3 regions of the Paenibacillus sp. LBL genome follow, and region 3 is predicted to be linked to each of the others. Evidence: riboswitches for the same ligand, from Rfam matches in the RefSeq annotation. Region 3 holds a riboswitch; each other region holds the start of a gene.
The links. Region 3 has a riboswitch for thiamine pyrophosphate ahead of M2277_RS20150 (ECF transporter S component). Riboswitches for the same ligand answer to the same signal wherever they lie in the genome.

Region 1 (4,585 bases), on a different contig from region 3:
TTTCATCCTTAAGCTGTGAATATCTTCTGGATGCGAGCTCACATTATCGTTATAGGCCGCGAGCGCTTCATCATATTTACGTTCGAGTACCAGCTGGTCCTCCGGCGTCAATTCACGACCTTTTAACAAGAAATACGGTAAATAACCCATGGTGCTCTCATTGAGCCGGTAGCCGCTGCTGCTTGTTAACTTCGTGCCGTCATCCTTGTAAGCATCCACCGACCAGAAATAGGGAGCCTCTGGGTTGGAGTAACCAAGCACACTCTCAGGTGCAACGGTCGTCCAATCATGCGGATCCTCGTAGGAAAGTCCGATTCTGAGATCATACAGATCCTGAACAGCAACCCGCAGCGAATTCCCTTCAATATAGTTATCCATCGCCGTCATCATCGATCCGCTGCCAAATTCGATACCAACACTCAGTTTATAGTAGGCGGCTTCGGGTATAGCCTCCCATTCAAAATAGATCATGTCGCCGCGTATCTCATCATGGTTTACTGGAGTTGTCAATTGAATCAATGGCTGCAGCGTGACATCAATCCGTCGTGTCGATTCCGGGGCGACCTCCACCCAATCCCCCGATTCTACAGGCCACGTTCTGCCATTGATTTGTTCATAATTCAAACCAATGCCGAGTTGATACCTGCCGGGCTCTACACCCTCGAAATGATAGCGACCGTTCGCGTCTGTCAGCATTTGGTACGGTTCGCTTAACAGCAGACTGTGATTCAGATCGTTGTTTTTACGTAAAAATACACCTGCGAATGGAATCGGATCCCCCTCACGATTTCGCAAGGTTCCGCTTACTGTTGACAAGGTCTCTCCGTCTAAAATCCTCTTCAGCCGTCCTTTCAGCTGATTCGCCCGTTTTGAGATATCCGAATTTGCAAAGTTCCCGCCGGACCCTTCTGATATCCGATTCAACACGTCCATAGCGGCTTGGGGGCTCCCCCGACGCAGGAGCATTTCCGAGTGATATAAAAGGGCCTTACTATGGATGTCCCTCCAATCTCCAGAAAGGACTTTCCCTAATCGCTCATATTGCAGCGCCGCCTGATCAGGCTGGTCCAGCCTGTCATAGAGGCTCGCAAGCTCCAGCACCAATTCATGCTGATAGGAATAAAGAACAGGCTCCGGAGAATATCCGCTGCTCAGATCCCCGAACTTTTGGATAGCGGTTTCCAATATATCCGCTGCTCCCTCCACATCACCATTCATCGAATAATGCTCCGCAAGGTCTATTGCGGCATATTTCATATATTCTCCGGCTGGCGCTCCCAGCACATATTGATTCAGCAGCGGCAAACGTTCATCCTCAGTAAAACGAATCTGCTGATCGGTGCTTCCTCCTGTGCTGGTGAACCCCGGACTAATAAACACATCAAACCGATGAGATAGCTCTGTTGCTCTAGGCACAATCACATACTTCTCGATCATCTCCCATTTCCGGTTGCTGCTGCTTTCTTCATGAATAAGGTCAATGACTTTGGCTATCCCCTCAGCTTGGCCTTGTTCTATCTGCTTCTCCGCAATCAGCAGCCCTATTCGAGGTGTGAGCATAGATACCATCATAACGAAGAGGATTAAACCCGAAACCCCCAACACCAGGTGTTTAATCTTGACCCGAATTTTCAAGCCTGGCCACCATCCTCTCGTACTGATCCTTCCAGTAATAATTCCCCCCGGCTTCAAGCAGTTCATTGCTCACCTGCAAGGGCACGGAAACAGCAGGTTTCACAATTGCTTCCCTCCATAACAAACCTCCGAGCAGCAGAACGGCCGCTACTGCGCCAAAATAACCAATTGCGGCAGCAGAAATTTCTACTTCCTTATTCCACAAGGAAGACAAACGTTCGCGGCTGGATTTTGGAAATGTGCGAGAAATCACCTTCTCTGCGCCCAGGAATCGAATTTCCTCCAGCTCCTGCTTTAGTTGTTCGGCCATTTCCTGTTCTTCGCTACGCATCGCTCTCCCCCTTCTCGACAACAATCTGCCGGAGTTTATGCCGCCCTCTCATTAAACGTGCCTTAACCGTGTTTATATTCAGCTGCAATTGCGCTGCAATTTCTTGAACACCCAACTCATTATAATAATAGAGCGTAATCACTTCTCGGTATGTATAGGGCAGCTGCTGCACTGATTTGATCATTTCAGCCTCACGCCAATGGACGCCCAGCATTTCATCCACGGCAGGTACACTTTCGTTTACATGCTGGTCCATCCTCGGCATGGGAAAAATATGACGCCAATCCCATGTACGCTGCCGCATCCGGCATCGATTCACTGCAATTCGGGTCAACCAGCTACGAAGTTTGTCGCCGTCACGAAGCTGAGCGATATTCTCGAACGCCTGGATAAAGGTATCTTGAACGGCCTCTTCAGCCGCTTGACGGTCACGCAGCAGCAATACTGCCGTGCGAAGCAGATAATCTCCATACTGTTCCATCAATTCCCGGAGAGCCGCCTCTTCTTTTTGTTTTAAGCGCTGTATGACATCCAGGCCATCTCCCCCTCTCTATAACTATGATGCGTCTGGTCTTTCATCGGTTGCATCAATTTGGATCAATGTCGAAAAAAAATCGAATGATTGAAAACCTTCCGACAAAACGATACAATAACACAAGCAAGAAACCTTTGTCTTCCTGAACTGGCAATAGTTCCGGGACCAACTGCATATCATGTTGGCTGTACTAGGGGTGCCATGTGCTGAGAGACGGCGTGCTGCCGTTAACCCTTATCACCCGATCTAGGTCATACTAGCGTGGGGAAGTGTAGCATTTATGTTTATACTTTTTCACGTAGGCATAACTGCACTTTCTTCACGGGGTGCGGTTTTTTTGCGTGGATTTATATCATAGGGGAGGATAACAACAATGAGTGAGCTAACATGTGGAACCAGTCGCATCGTCGGATGCCGATTCTCGGTGTTTCCGATGACTGACCGATTTGTGGAAGTCATTATGGACGCGCTGAAATCCGTCAACACGGGGAAAGTATGGATTCAGACGGATGATGTGAGCACCTGTATTCGTGGACGGGCGGAGCATGTATTTGATGTAACGAGGGCGATTTTTGCTTATGCGGCAGCAAGCGGTGTGCACACCGTCTTTAACGGAACTTATTCTATTGGCTGTCCTGGTGATACGGAAGCCGATGTATATATGTCAGAGGATTCGGAGCGTTTGAACCGCGAGATTGGGAAGAATGCCGATATAGACACGGCCTGCCAATTTGCCCTTTATCCACTGGGTACAGACCATTACATGGATGTTATCTATAAAGAGGTGCATCGGGCTAAGGAAAAAGGAACGTTCGCCGGAAGCGTTCACTATGCCAGCCGGTTGGACGGCTCCATCTCCAAGGTGTTTGAATCCCTCGAAGATGCGTTTTTGCATGCGATCCAATCGGACAGCAGTCACCTTGTCATGACCGCAGTCGTGTCTGCACACAGTCCATCAGCCAAGCCAAGACCGTGATCACTTCTATATAACAGGCAAAAGCCCGGCGCATGCCGGGCTTTTGCGATTTGCTCCAAGAGCTTGACGAATTAAACCCAAGCACTCGAGATGATTACGAGCAGGATGAAGAGAACCAAAATAATACCTACTGAATTACCCCATCCACCGCCATATACTCCGCTCATGAAGATCCCTCCTGGATTTAAAGAATGACGTGACCGAATCACATGATTATTGTATTGGTCGTGGAAGGCGAACGTCACGGCTAATGTACCTCTCTTATTGCTCACCCGTCAAAATCTATTCCTCATAACCCACAAGAAGCATGCCCCCGAACGGGTTCAGCACTTGCTCTGTGAATGCCAGAAGGAGGGAGGGATCGTCCTGTCGATACATCGCTGAAAGCGAAACCTCCAATTGATCTCCCAATGCCGTGCTGAATCGGTGGAACAGCCGAAACAGCATCTTGCCTTCCCCTGTCCATTCCCCATTCACTCTAAGTACAAATTCGCAAAGTACCATCATGATCTTTTGCACCGTAAACCATTTCTCGCCATCCCGCTTAGGATTCTTCAAATCCTGCACATATTCCGTAATCATGTAACGGTATTCATCAATATCGGTTTGCATCCATGGCATCGGTCCGTAATTCAAATCATGCTGGGCCTCTGCGCGGACTGCTTCTCCTTCCGGCAACGAGCGCAGCACCTTACCCTCCGCTGTGATCCGCTGCAATGTCGGATTGGCTGCCATCACGCCCTCGTCGAAGTATTCACGATAGGATGACAAAGACAATATAAACAATTCCACAATCCATCCATCCGCTTCCAGGGTCTTTCTCCGCATCTCATCTCCGTCCCGCTCAAGGATGACGATGTCCAAATCAGATTGCTCGTTATGTTCTCCTCTGCTTGCACTGCCGCCAAGCACAGCTAGCAAACAGTCGGGATAATGACGGTGAATAACACGCTCTGCTGCCTCCATCGGTTCCTTCTTCATGGCTATTTCCCCCAGTAGTTCTCATAGCTCCCGAAAAAAAGGGCTCAAAATATTTAATTCAGCAAAAACCCCAAACGTACCTTAATCATATGGTAAATAAACGATTACCCTCATGATGACTACAAGG
Region 2 (4,585 bases), on a different contig from region 3:
CCATGCTGATGCCGCTCGGATGATGTGCAATTTTGACCTGGGATATGATGCTGGGACTTCCCGCATTCACCAGCGCCTCATGCATGCGCTCGACGATCTTTAGCAGCTCGGAGAGTTCTCCTTCCATGGTTGTCTCCAGTGCATGGACCTCGTACTTCACACCCGAATCCTCAATAACCTTGATCGCTTCATCCACATAAGGGATGCTGTCCCGTCCACCCGGCGTCCGGGGTATCACTTGAATGCTCAAGAGGGTGTTCGCCATATATAATCCATCCTTTCGTGCAGCGATATGATTATGAAAGAGAGACAGCCTGCTGTCAGGCCGACTCTCTTCTTGATAGAAAAGACCTTATGGTTGTTCCGGTAAAAAATCATTGGTGAACGCGCGGTCTGCATCAAGCTCTTTCTCCAGCAGTTTGCGCTCAAACATCCAGTCGGCATACCCCGACCATACTTCGGCTTTCTGTTCACCCCAACGAGGCGCGTCATCCTGATAGCGGGGACTCAGCCATTTCTGGCTGGCCAGAACCAGCTCGGCATCCAGATCAGGCACGGCCTTCGAGAGCAGCGCTGCTGCATCCTCAGGATGCTCAATAGCATGGTTGTATCCTTTGGAAGTAGCCCGCATGAAGGCTTTGACAAGCTCAGGGTCCTCTTGGATCAGCTTCTCGTTGGTCACGATGACCGGCGTATAATAATCGAGCTGGTCAGAGTAGTCCTTCACATAGATCATATCAAGCGGCTCATTGCGGAGCTCGGCTTCGATGCCCGTCCAGGCGTAGAATATCCAGGCGAAATCAATGTCGCGTTTGACGGCAGTAAAATAATCGGCATCGCCCATGTTGACCATATTGACTTTGCTGACATCGGCACCGTCGATCTCCATGATGGATTTCATGACAGCTTCCTCAACGGGGGAGCCCCAGCCGCCATAGGATTTACCTTCGAAATCTCCAGCCTTCACGATCCCTTTGTCCTTGGGAGCGGCAAAGCCGGATGTATTATGCTGAATGATCGCCGCAATGGAGACGAGCGGCAAGCCTTGCGTTCTGGCGAGGGTTACCCCTTCCTGATAGCTTATGCCGAACGGCACGTTACCGGATGCGACCAGCGTATCCGTTCCACCGGCTCCCGGCTGGACGATCTGGACGTTGAGCCCTTCCTCCTCATAATATCCGAGCTCCTTCGCTGCATACAGACCCGTGTGATTGGTATTGGCGGACCAATCGAGCATCAGCTGCACGTCACGGAGTTTCCCAGGACTCTTGGCGTCTTCTCCTTCAGCGCCTGTGTTCTTGTTCTGTCCGCCTGTACCGCATCCGGCCGCAACCATCAGCAGGACACAAGCGAGAAGCAGGGGGACCCATCTTCCCTTCTTCATCGTGTCTTCTCTCCTTATGAGTTCTATTTCTATTACCTCGCAACTCCACAAAAAAAGCGCCCCGATAATCTCAGGACGCATGACGGCGTAAGTGTATAGTACGGCAAATATGGCTGCCGCAAACATTGGCTTCCTACGCTGGCATTACCCAGATCAGGTGTAAGGGTCAGTATCAAAGCGGATACACTCTCAGCCGGCTAAATTCCAGCTCCCCCGATATTTATGAAGTTTCGATCAGTACATCCGTTATTATAGTCCTAACACCAAGACCTGTCTAGTTTTCGAAAAAGGTCATGAACAGGACAGGCCTTATGTAGGGAACCGCGTTTAGGCAGCCCAAGAGTTCAGCATATGAACATTTTAAGAGATGAAATGTTGGATACCGTGCTGCGTGCGGGTTAACGCTGGAAGAACTCGATCCATTCCCCTTCGGGACCATGCACGAAGAAATAACGATAGCCGTTCGGGAGAGTGACGATTTCCTCGTCCAGATGAGGAACTTCAAGTCCTTGGACGCGTGCATACTCTTCTTCAATATCATCCGTACTGACTGCAAAATGGTGCACCGTTCCTTCCGAAGGCAGCGAGTCGCTGTAACCCTGGATAAGTTCGACTTCCGTTTCGTCACTTCCATTAAATCCGAGGAACGCGAGTTGAATGACCCCATTGGTATGAGTCAGGCGATTCTTTAGTTCAAGGCCGACTACCGACGTGTAAAACGCTATCGTGGCTTCCAGGTTTCGGACTACAATACCAACATGATCCAATCGTTTCTGTGACACTGCCATACACCCTTTCCGGTTCGTATAAGATATGAAGAATAATATCATATGATTCCTATACGTCAAGTAGGTGATTGATATAGTAACTTTTCAGGTTTTCACGTGTTTAATTGAGTGTAGTCCTTGCATTTGAAGTACACCCGTCCAGTAGAAAAACTTCATTATATAGATCTTCTAGCGATGTGCCGGATAGATGATTTTTCTTTGATTTCCTCGTCTTTACTTTTGGATGGGTAAAAAGTATCATGAGGAATAGAGAGCTTAATTCAAAAGACCTAAATCATCCATCGTGTACAAGCTTACCTTTTTGCCAAGGGGGAGTGCTTATGAGTCCAACTCCAGCAGATCATCTGTGGATTCGACTCGCCATTATATATGCATTTATTCAGATAATGACTGTTCTGTGGATGCCTGATGCTTTATCGCTTCAGCGTGTGCTAGTCATTATTGCTCCTATGGCCGCCTCCGTGTATTTAATTCGGGTCAGCCGGCGTTATAAGGCACATCTTCGCAGGTTTTGGTTTATGGTAAGTATCGGACTGATGGCCGATGCAGCGGCCCGGATCGTCTCCTCCTTTTTTTTCGGGTTCGGGAAAGAGAGCGCTTTCCAGATATCCAGCTATTTCTGGGGATTGGAAGTGATCCTGTTCGCCAGCTGCCTCATCTATTTGTTCCGGCATGTTCAAGGCCCGCTAAGGGGGCTGCGGTTTATGCTGGATATCGTCATCGTTGGCGTAACGTTCATGACGGTGGGCTGGGAGTATTTAATCAAGCCCGAACTTCAGGACAGTACGTATTCGGGGGGGACGGGAAGCGTATGGGTGGATATGCTGTTTCCGCTGTGCGGAATGGTACTTATTTTCTTTACCGTGGTGTTGTATTTTAATACCAGGCAATTAGGGAAATGGGCGGTCATTTCATTAAGTCTTGGCGGAAGCGCTTATATTATGGGTGATGCTCTGCACTTTTATCTCGTCCATTTCGTGAATCTCGAAGTTCGTGCATATCTTGATCCTTTACATACGTTATCTGTGTTTTTCATTGCTTCTGCAGGTGCACAGCCCGCTCCCGATACCGGAAATCAAACGGTGAAAGAGAGGGAACCGCGTCCTGTAGGAACCTTGATTGTCAGATATTTGCTTCCATATGGCGTGCTGGGCGGAATGTTTGCCCTCATGGCGCAGCGGTTCGGTGGCTGGAACGGTCTGTTTACCGGTCTATCCCTGTGCGTCATTCTGATTCTGTTCCGCCAGATCCTGATCCAGTATGAGAATGACCGCTTGTTACATCGACTGCATGAAAGTCTGAGGCAGAGCGAATCGCTTGCTCACCGGGATGATCTGACGGGATTGTATAATCGTCGTTACTTCAACGCAAGACTGTCCAGCTCCTTGTTAGAGGCCGATCGGACAGGATCGCGGGTAGGGCTTCTCTACATGGACATGAATCGTTTCAAAAAGGTGAATGATCGTTATGGCCACCGTGCCGGAGATCTGTTGATCCGCAAGGTTGCATGCCGCCTTCAGTCGCTGGAATCCAAAGGGATTCTGGTGTCCCGTCTAGGGGGAGATGAATTCACCGTGATGATCCAGTCGGCCGGGGAGGATCAGGAGCTGATCTGGATGGCGGAGGAGATTTGGATGCTGCTCAGCGAGCCTTATGAACTGGAGGGATATGAAGTTAGAACGTCGCCGAGTATCGGTATTGCCGTGTATCCCGATCATGCCCGGAACGATCAGGAGCTCATTGGCCGTGCGGATGCAGCGATGTATGCCGCGAAGGAGCGGAATGCCCGCTGGCACTTCGATGTGGACCGGACGATGCAGCTGCAGCTTTTGGATCAGAAGATTGAATAAGGGATGGATAACCAGAAATATCGACAATGCGTTGTTAAAAGCAATATAAGTCGATTTTTGTAGATTAAAACCCTATCATTGCACGAATCTTGCGCATTTCTCATAAAACAGGTCATAACTTCGATATAAAATCCATAAAATGCAAAGAAATCATATTCAAAATGCCGATAAGAAGCATAGTGAGAGCTAGCTTGCCAAGGAGGACGAACATGATTTGCGACAATTGCAGCACCTTTGAACCGATTGAGGACCAGGGGACCGTTCATATGAAGCCTGCAAGCGGTGAGCTTATTGGCTTGCTTGCACTGAACGGCTACACGGTACAAGAGAACAATGAGGGTTGTGCTGTGAACTATAAGGAACTTGCGGAACTAATCTCCATGATAAAGTGTCTGCAACCCCTTCCGCTGAAGATTCGTCAAGAGCTGTCCTTCTGTGTTACCGGTGGAGAAGCTCCACAGATCCGGCATACGTGGACCCCTATGCAGAAGTTCGAGCTGCAGATGGAGCATTACGATATGGTCAATGTCATTTTACATAAGCAGTTTACGAGCTATATGCAG
Region 3 (4,585 bases):
GGCTCATCCAGGAGCAGAACTTCCGGCTGTCTGGCCATCGCAGTGGCAACGCTTAAACGCCGCTTCTGACCGGTTGACAGCTGATAGGGATGCCTGTTCTCCATTCCGCTTAGTCCGAAGCGTTCGAGACAGCGATCGGCTTGGGCCTTCGCTTCCTCCGCAGGCATGTTATCCACCAGCAAGGAGTAAACAACCTCGTCGCCAATACGCTCCGTCAGAAACTGAAGCTCCGGATTCTGAAACACGAATCCGATTTGACGGAGCTGCTGCTCTCTCTTCTTCCGCACCTTTCTCGCCTTGCCTTGCACAACCTCTTCCCCGCAGAGCACGTAGGTCCCTTGCGCGCGCAGCAGTCCCATCAGACTGAGAAGAAACGAGCTTTTCCCCGCTCCGTTCGGCCCTACCACCGCAATAAATTCTGCCCGATAAACTTCTGCCGAAGGGAGAGAAATCACAGGTTTATCCCATCTCAGTCCCTTGAAATCCTCTAAACGGATCACAGGCTCCCCATCTAAAGGGTAAGGCAGGGCAGCCTCGTGCAGGAGATTCCCCAGATCTTCGCCATAGGCATCAACCGGAGCAAACAATTCCCGGCCGGCCCGGGTCTGAGCATAATCTTCCCACACGCCGGGATACCAGATTCCATAGGATTTAAGCTCGCACTCATACTTAGCAAATACTGCCGCCGGCGGTCCATCGCCCAGAATAACGCCATCCGGACTGAACAGAACGACACGATCCACGTATTTCGCCATCTCTTCGATCCGGTGCTCGACGATGATCAGTGTACGTCCTTCCGATACGGATTTCACCGCATCCCAGATCTGCTCCCGTCCTTCCGGGTCAAGCAGTGCGGACGGCTCGTCAAGGAACAGCACCTCCGGCTCCAGCAGCAGGGCGGAAGCCAGCGCCAGCCTCTGCTTCATCCCTTGCGACAGATGGCCGATCGGCAGATGAAGCTCCTCCAAATTCAGCCCCACCTCATGCAGCGCCGCTTGCATCCGTTCCTTCATCTCGTCTCGGGGAATACTCAGATTCTCCAGTACAAAGGCCAGCTCCTCATCCACATACGGCATGCAAAACTGCGTATCCGGGTCTTGAAATACGTATCCCCAGGAGCGCGGGACAATCTGTGCCTCACACTTCATTGGCACTTCCGTAGCGCGGGGAATCATTCCGCTAAGCACCTGGAGCAGCGTGGATTTGCCGCATCCGCTCGGACCAAGCAGCAGCACCTTTTCCCCACGGGCTGCCGAGAACGAGAGATCTTTGAACATCAGCCTCTCTTCCCCGGGATACTTCAAGCGCAGTCCCTCCACCTGCACAGCCTGCTCCTGTTGAACCTCAGCGGACTGAGCCGGAAATAGGCTTACCGTGGCATTAGACATGGCGCGCATCATCCAGCGCTTCGTAATCCTTCTTCGACGCGGGACGCAGCAGAGACGTTACGCCTGTGCGATCCAGCGCCTTGGCCAAGAGCAGCATTAACAGACCTGCAATAACTGCACCGCTGATTACCCGCATACCGTATTTGGCAAGGAACATCCATGTCTGCAGATCATCCGTATAGCTGTAATAAAAGTCCATCATCATCGAACCGATGGCCGCTCCGGCCCCGGCAATCACCAAGGTCCACGCTGAGGTACTCCGATAGCGGAACGCCGCGAATACCAACTCTGCCCCCAGTCCTTGAATCAAGCCATATAACAATAGAGTCAATCCCCAGCCGCTGCCAAACAGCACCTCCACGTGGGCAGCAGCCACTTCCGCGATGATGGCCACGCCCGGCTTGCGAATTAACAAATAAGCCAGCGTAGCTGCCGCAAACCACATGCCGTAGAGCAGCTCATCCGCTTCAAAAAACAACGGTTTAAAAAGATTATAGACCGACCCCCAGAAGTGATAAATCACGCCAAACACAAGCGATACCAGCACCGTCACCAAAATATCGCTTAACCGCAGCCCTCTTCTGGGCTGAACCCCCAACTTCTCTTGCATTGATGTTCCCATAACAACCTGTACCCCTCTCCACCGCTATTTTTGTGTAAACACAACAAAAAACCGTCTGGAAAAACGCGCAGACGGAAAAATAGGCCCTATGTAGGTAGGGTCGGATATTCTCTACGCTGGCATTACCCAGTTCAGATTAACGGTCAACAGCGGATAATAGCTGCAATCTCAGCCTGATTCACTCAAGCCCCCGTATTCCCTATTCGGTTTTATGTTAATTTTAAAATACAGGTCCGCTCCAGAATTTGCAAGAACCTTTTTTCAAATATGGCTATTTATTGATTTCCATCTCATTCTATGTCAATATCAGAGTGATTGGCTTTTCCACCATCGCTATATTGCTTACACCTATGCACAAAGGAGAATGACATGGCTAAACAATTGCTGCGTCTGATGACTGAGCTCTCCTCCCGAAAATGGTTGTCCCGAATGATGGGGCATTGTTCCCACAGCCGGCTGAGCCGTCATCTAATACCTGCATTTATACGAATCTATCAAATTCCGGCTCATGAAGCGGAGAAAGAGATCCACGAATACCGCTCATTGAACGAGTTCTTTTCCCGCCGGTTAAAAATAGGCCTGCGTGCCATCGATGACACCGTCGATGCCATGGTAAGCCCTGTCGATGCCACTATTTCAGCAATGTGCGCCATTCATGCCGGCACCATTCTGAGTGTCAAGGGACAGGATTACACCCTGAGCGAGCTGCTCGCGAAATCCCCGAGAATGGAAAACTATATAAACGGTTATGCATTCGTATTGTATTTAAGCCCAACAGATTATCACCGCATCCATTCACCCGTAACCGGTGTTCAGGCGGAAAGCGAGCATCTGAAGGGGAAGGTTTACCCCGTGAATGACTTTGCGATGACCCATATCCGAACTGTGCTGAGCCGCAATGAGCGTCTCATTACCTACATTGCCCATGAATTCGGAGAAGTTGCCGTCGTGAAGGTGGGCGCAATGAACGTGAGCAGCATCCGTTACGCCGATGAGAGCGTTAAGAAATGGCAGATCGGCGATGAACTCGCGTATTTTGAATTCGGCTCTACCGTTGTGCTTTTGACGGAGAACGGCACGTTTAGCCCTCGCGGCGACCTGGAGCCCGGCTCCAAAGTGAAAATGGGAGAATTACTCGGTTTGCTGCACCCCTCCACGGCCAAAAAAGGGTAATTCCTGCCGCCCCAGCGCACATGACAAGTTAAGGCATTCGATCATTAGCAGCATGAATGATTAACGTCTGCCCAGCATCCGATAAATCATCTGCTGAAACCACCGGTCCGGCAGCAATCCCTTAATCCATGCGGTTATACGCGTGCCTTGGGGCAGCTTATATCGGAATCTCGGTTTGGACATGGAGGCAATCCTTGCCACGAGCTTCGCCACCTCCAACGGATTTCCGCTTCCCCTGGCTGTCCGCTCGGAATAGTCCAGCACACCCTTCAGCATGTCGCTGTAGGGTGACCCTTCCTTCACCTCTAACTCACCAAAGCTCTTATTCCAGATCGGTGTGCCATAAGCACCTGGCTGAACCAGCACAACGTGCATGCCGAAGGGCATAAGCTCCAGCGACAGGCTCTCCCCGAATCCTTCAATCGCAAATTTGGAGGAAGCATAAGGTCCATAACCCGGGAAGCCGACCACGCCGCTGATGCTGCTCATGAGAATAATCTTGGAATTCTCGGTCCGGCGCATCAGCGGCAGCATGTGCTGTGTCACAGATACCGTTCCGAAGAAATTCGTCTCCATCTGTCTTCTCCACCCACTCAGCGGCACTTCCTCCACCATTCCGCCTACCGCTTCACCAGCATTGTTCACCAGCACATCCAATCGACCAAACCGCTGCTCCAAATGCAGGGCAACCGCCCGTACCTGCTCTTCATCGCATATATCCAATCGAACCCGATGAATTCGCTCTGCAACACCCGCCTGCTCCGCGCGGGTCATCAGCTCTTGAGCCGCCTCCGGTCTGCGAAGCCCTGCAACCACATCATATCCCGCTTGCGCCAGCTCCAGGCTGATAAGCAGCCCAAAGCCGCTGGAGGCCCCCGTCACCAATGCCACTTTTCCTGTCCCTGCAATCACCAACGGTTCACCACATATTCCGTACTTGCCACCAACAACGTCACTCCCATCACCTTTCTATTCCTTCAGAATACCTTACCAACAAACTTACTCCCTTTGGCCTCAGCCGAACAAACTTTATGTATATGCTTAATATGCCAAATTTCCGTTGTATGAATAGGTCTGGCACCCGAAGGTACACATAAGAAAAAAATACCTATCGCGTACTCTAAATATACGAGAAAAAGGGAGCCGGTTAGCTCCCTTTGCGGTTCATCCTGAGAAAAGCATATATGAAATCGGGATTCAACATCACCCGTATGAAGGCCAAGGCTCATTAAAACCACACATCCTGATGATCCTGATTCGTTGTCTTCATGCGGCGCAAGCGATTTCTGAATATACCGCAGCCACCGCGGCTGAAGAAACGACCGCGCACCCGTCTTCTTGGGCTCATTCCCCTCTCCCCCCTTCATAAAATTAAACTGTACGTCACATTTACCCTAAAGCG

Region 1: another riboswitch for thiamine pyrophosphate. It lies ahead of M2277_RS01365 (YkoF family thiamine/hydroxymethylpyrimidine-binding protein); the one in region 3 lies ahead of M2277_RS20150 (ECF transporter S component).
Region 2: another riboswitch for thiamine pyrophosphate. It lies ahead of M2277_RS10745 (ABC transporter substrate-binding protein); the one in region 3 lies ahead of M2277_RS20150 (ECF transporter S component).

Annotation. Positions count from the first base shown of each region.
Region 1 covers NZ_JARXYU010000001.1:277,808-282,392, forward strand. Annotated here, with positions in the region: gene M2277_RS01350 (carboxypeptidase regulatory-like domain-containing protein) at 1-1,635, opposite strand, end outside; gene M2277_RS01355 (hypothetical protein) at 1,613-1,966, opposite strand; gene M2277_RS01360 (sigma-70 family RNA polymerase sigma factor) at 1,959-2,450, opposite strand; TPP riboswitch at 2,684-2,786, shown strand; gene M2277_RS01365 (YkoF family thiamine/hydroxymethylpyrimidine-binding protein) at 2,875-3,477, shown strand; gene M2277_RS01370 (YjcZ family sporulation protein) at 3,549-3,644, opposite strand; gene M2277_RS01375 (nucleotidyltransferase domain-containing protein) at 3,760-4,458, opposite strand.
Region 2 covers NZ_JARXYU010000003.1:545,257-549,841, forward strand. Annotated here, with positions in the region: gene M2277_RS10740 (thiamine-binding protein) at 1-265, opposite strand, end outside; gene M2277_RS10745 (ABC transporter substrate-binding protein) at 353-1,384, opposite strand; TPP riboswitch at 1,498-1,609, opposite strand; gene M2277_RS10750 (VOC family protein) at 1,783-2,172, opposite strand; gene M2277_RS10755 (GGDEF domain-containing protein) at 2,493-4,022, shown strand; gene M2277_RS10760 (EAL domain-containing protein) at 4,232-4,585, shown strand, end outside.
Region 3 covers NZ_JARXYU010000010.1:80,373-84,957, reverse strand. Annotated here, with positions in the region: gene M2277_RS20155 (ABC transporter ATP-binding protein) at 1-1,388, opposite strand, end outside; gene M2277_RS20150 (ECF transporter S component) at 1,381-2,010, opposite strand; TPP riboswitch at 2,102-2,214, opposite strand; gene asd (archaetidylserine decarboxylase) at 2,380-3,183, shown strand; gene M2277_RS20140 (SDR family oxidoreductase) at 3,244-4,095, opposite strand.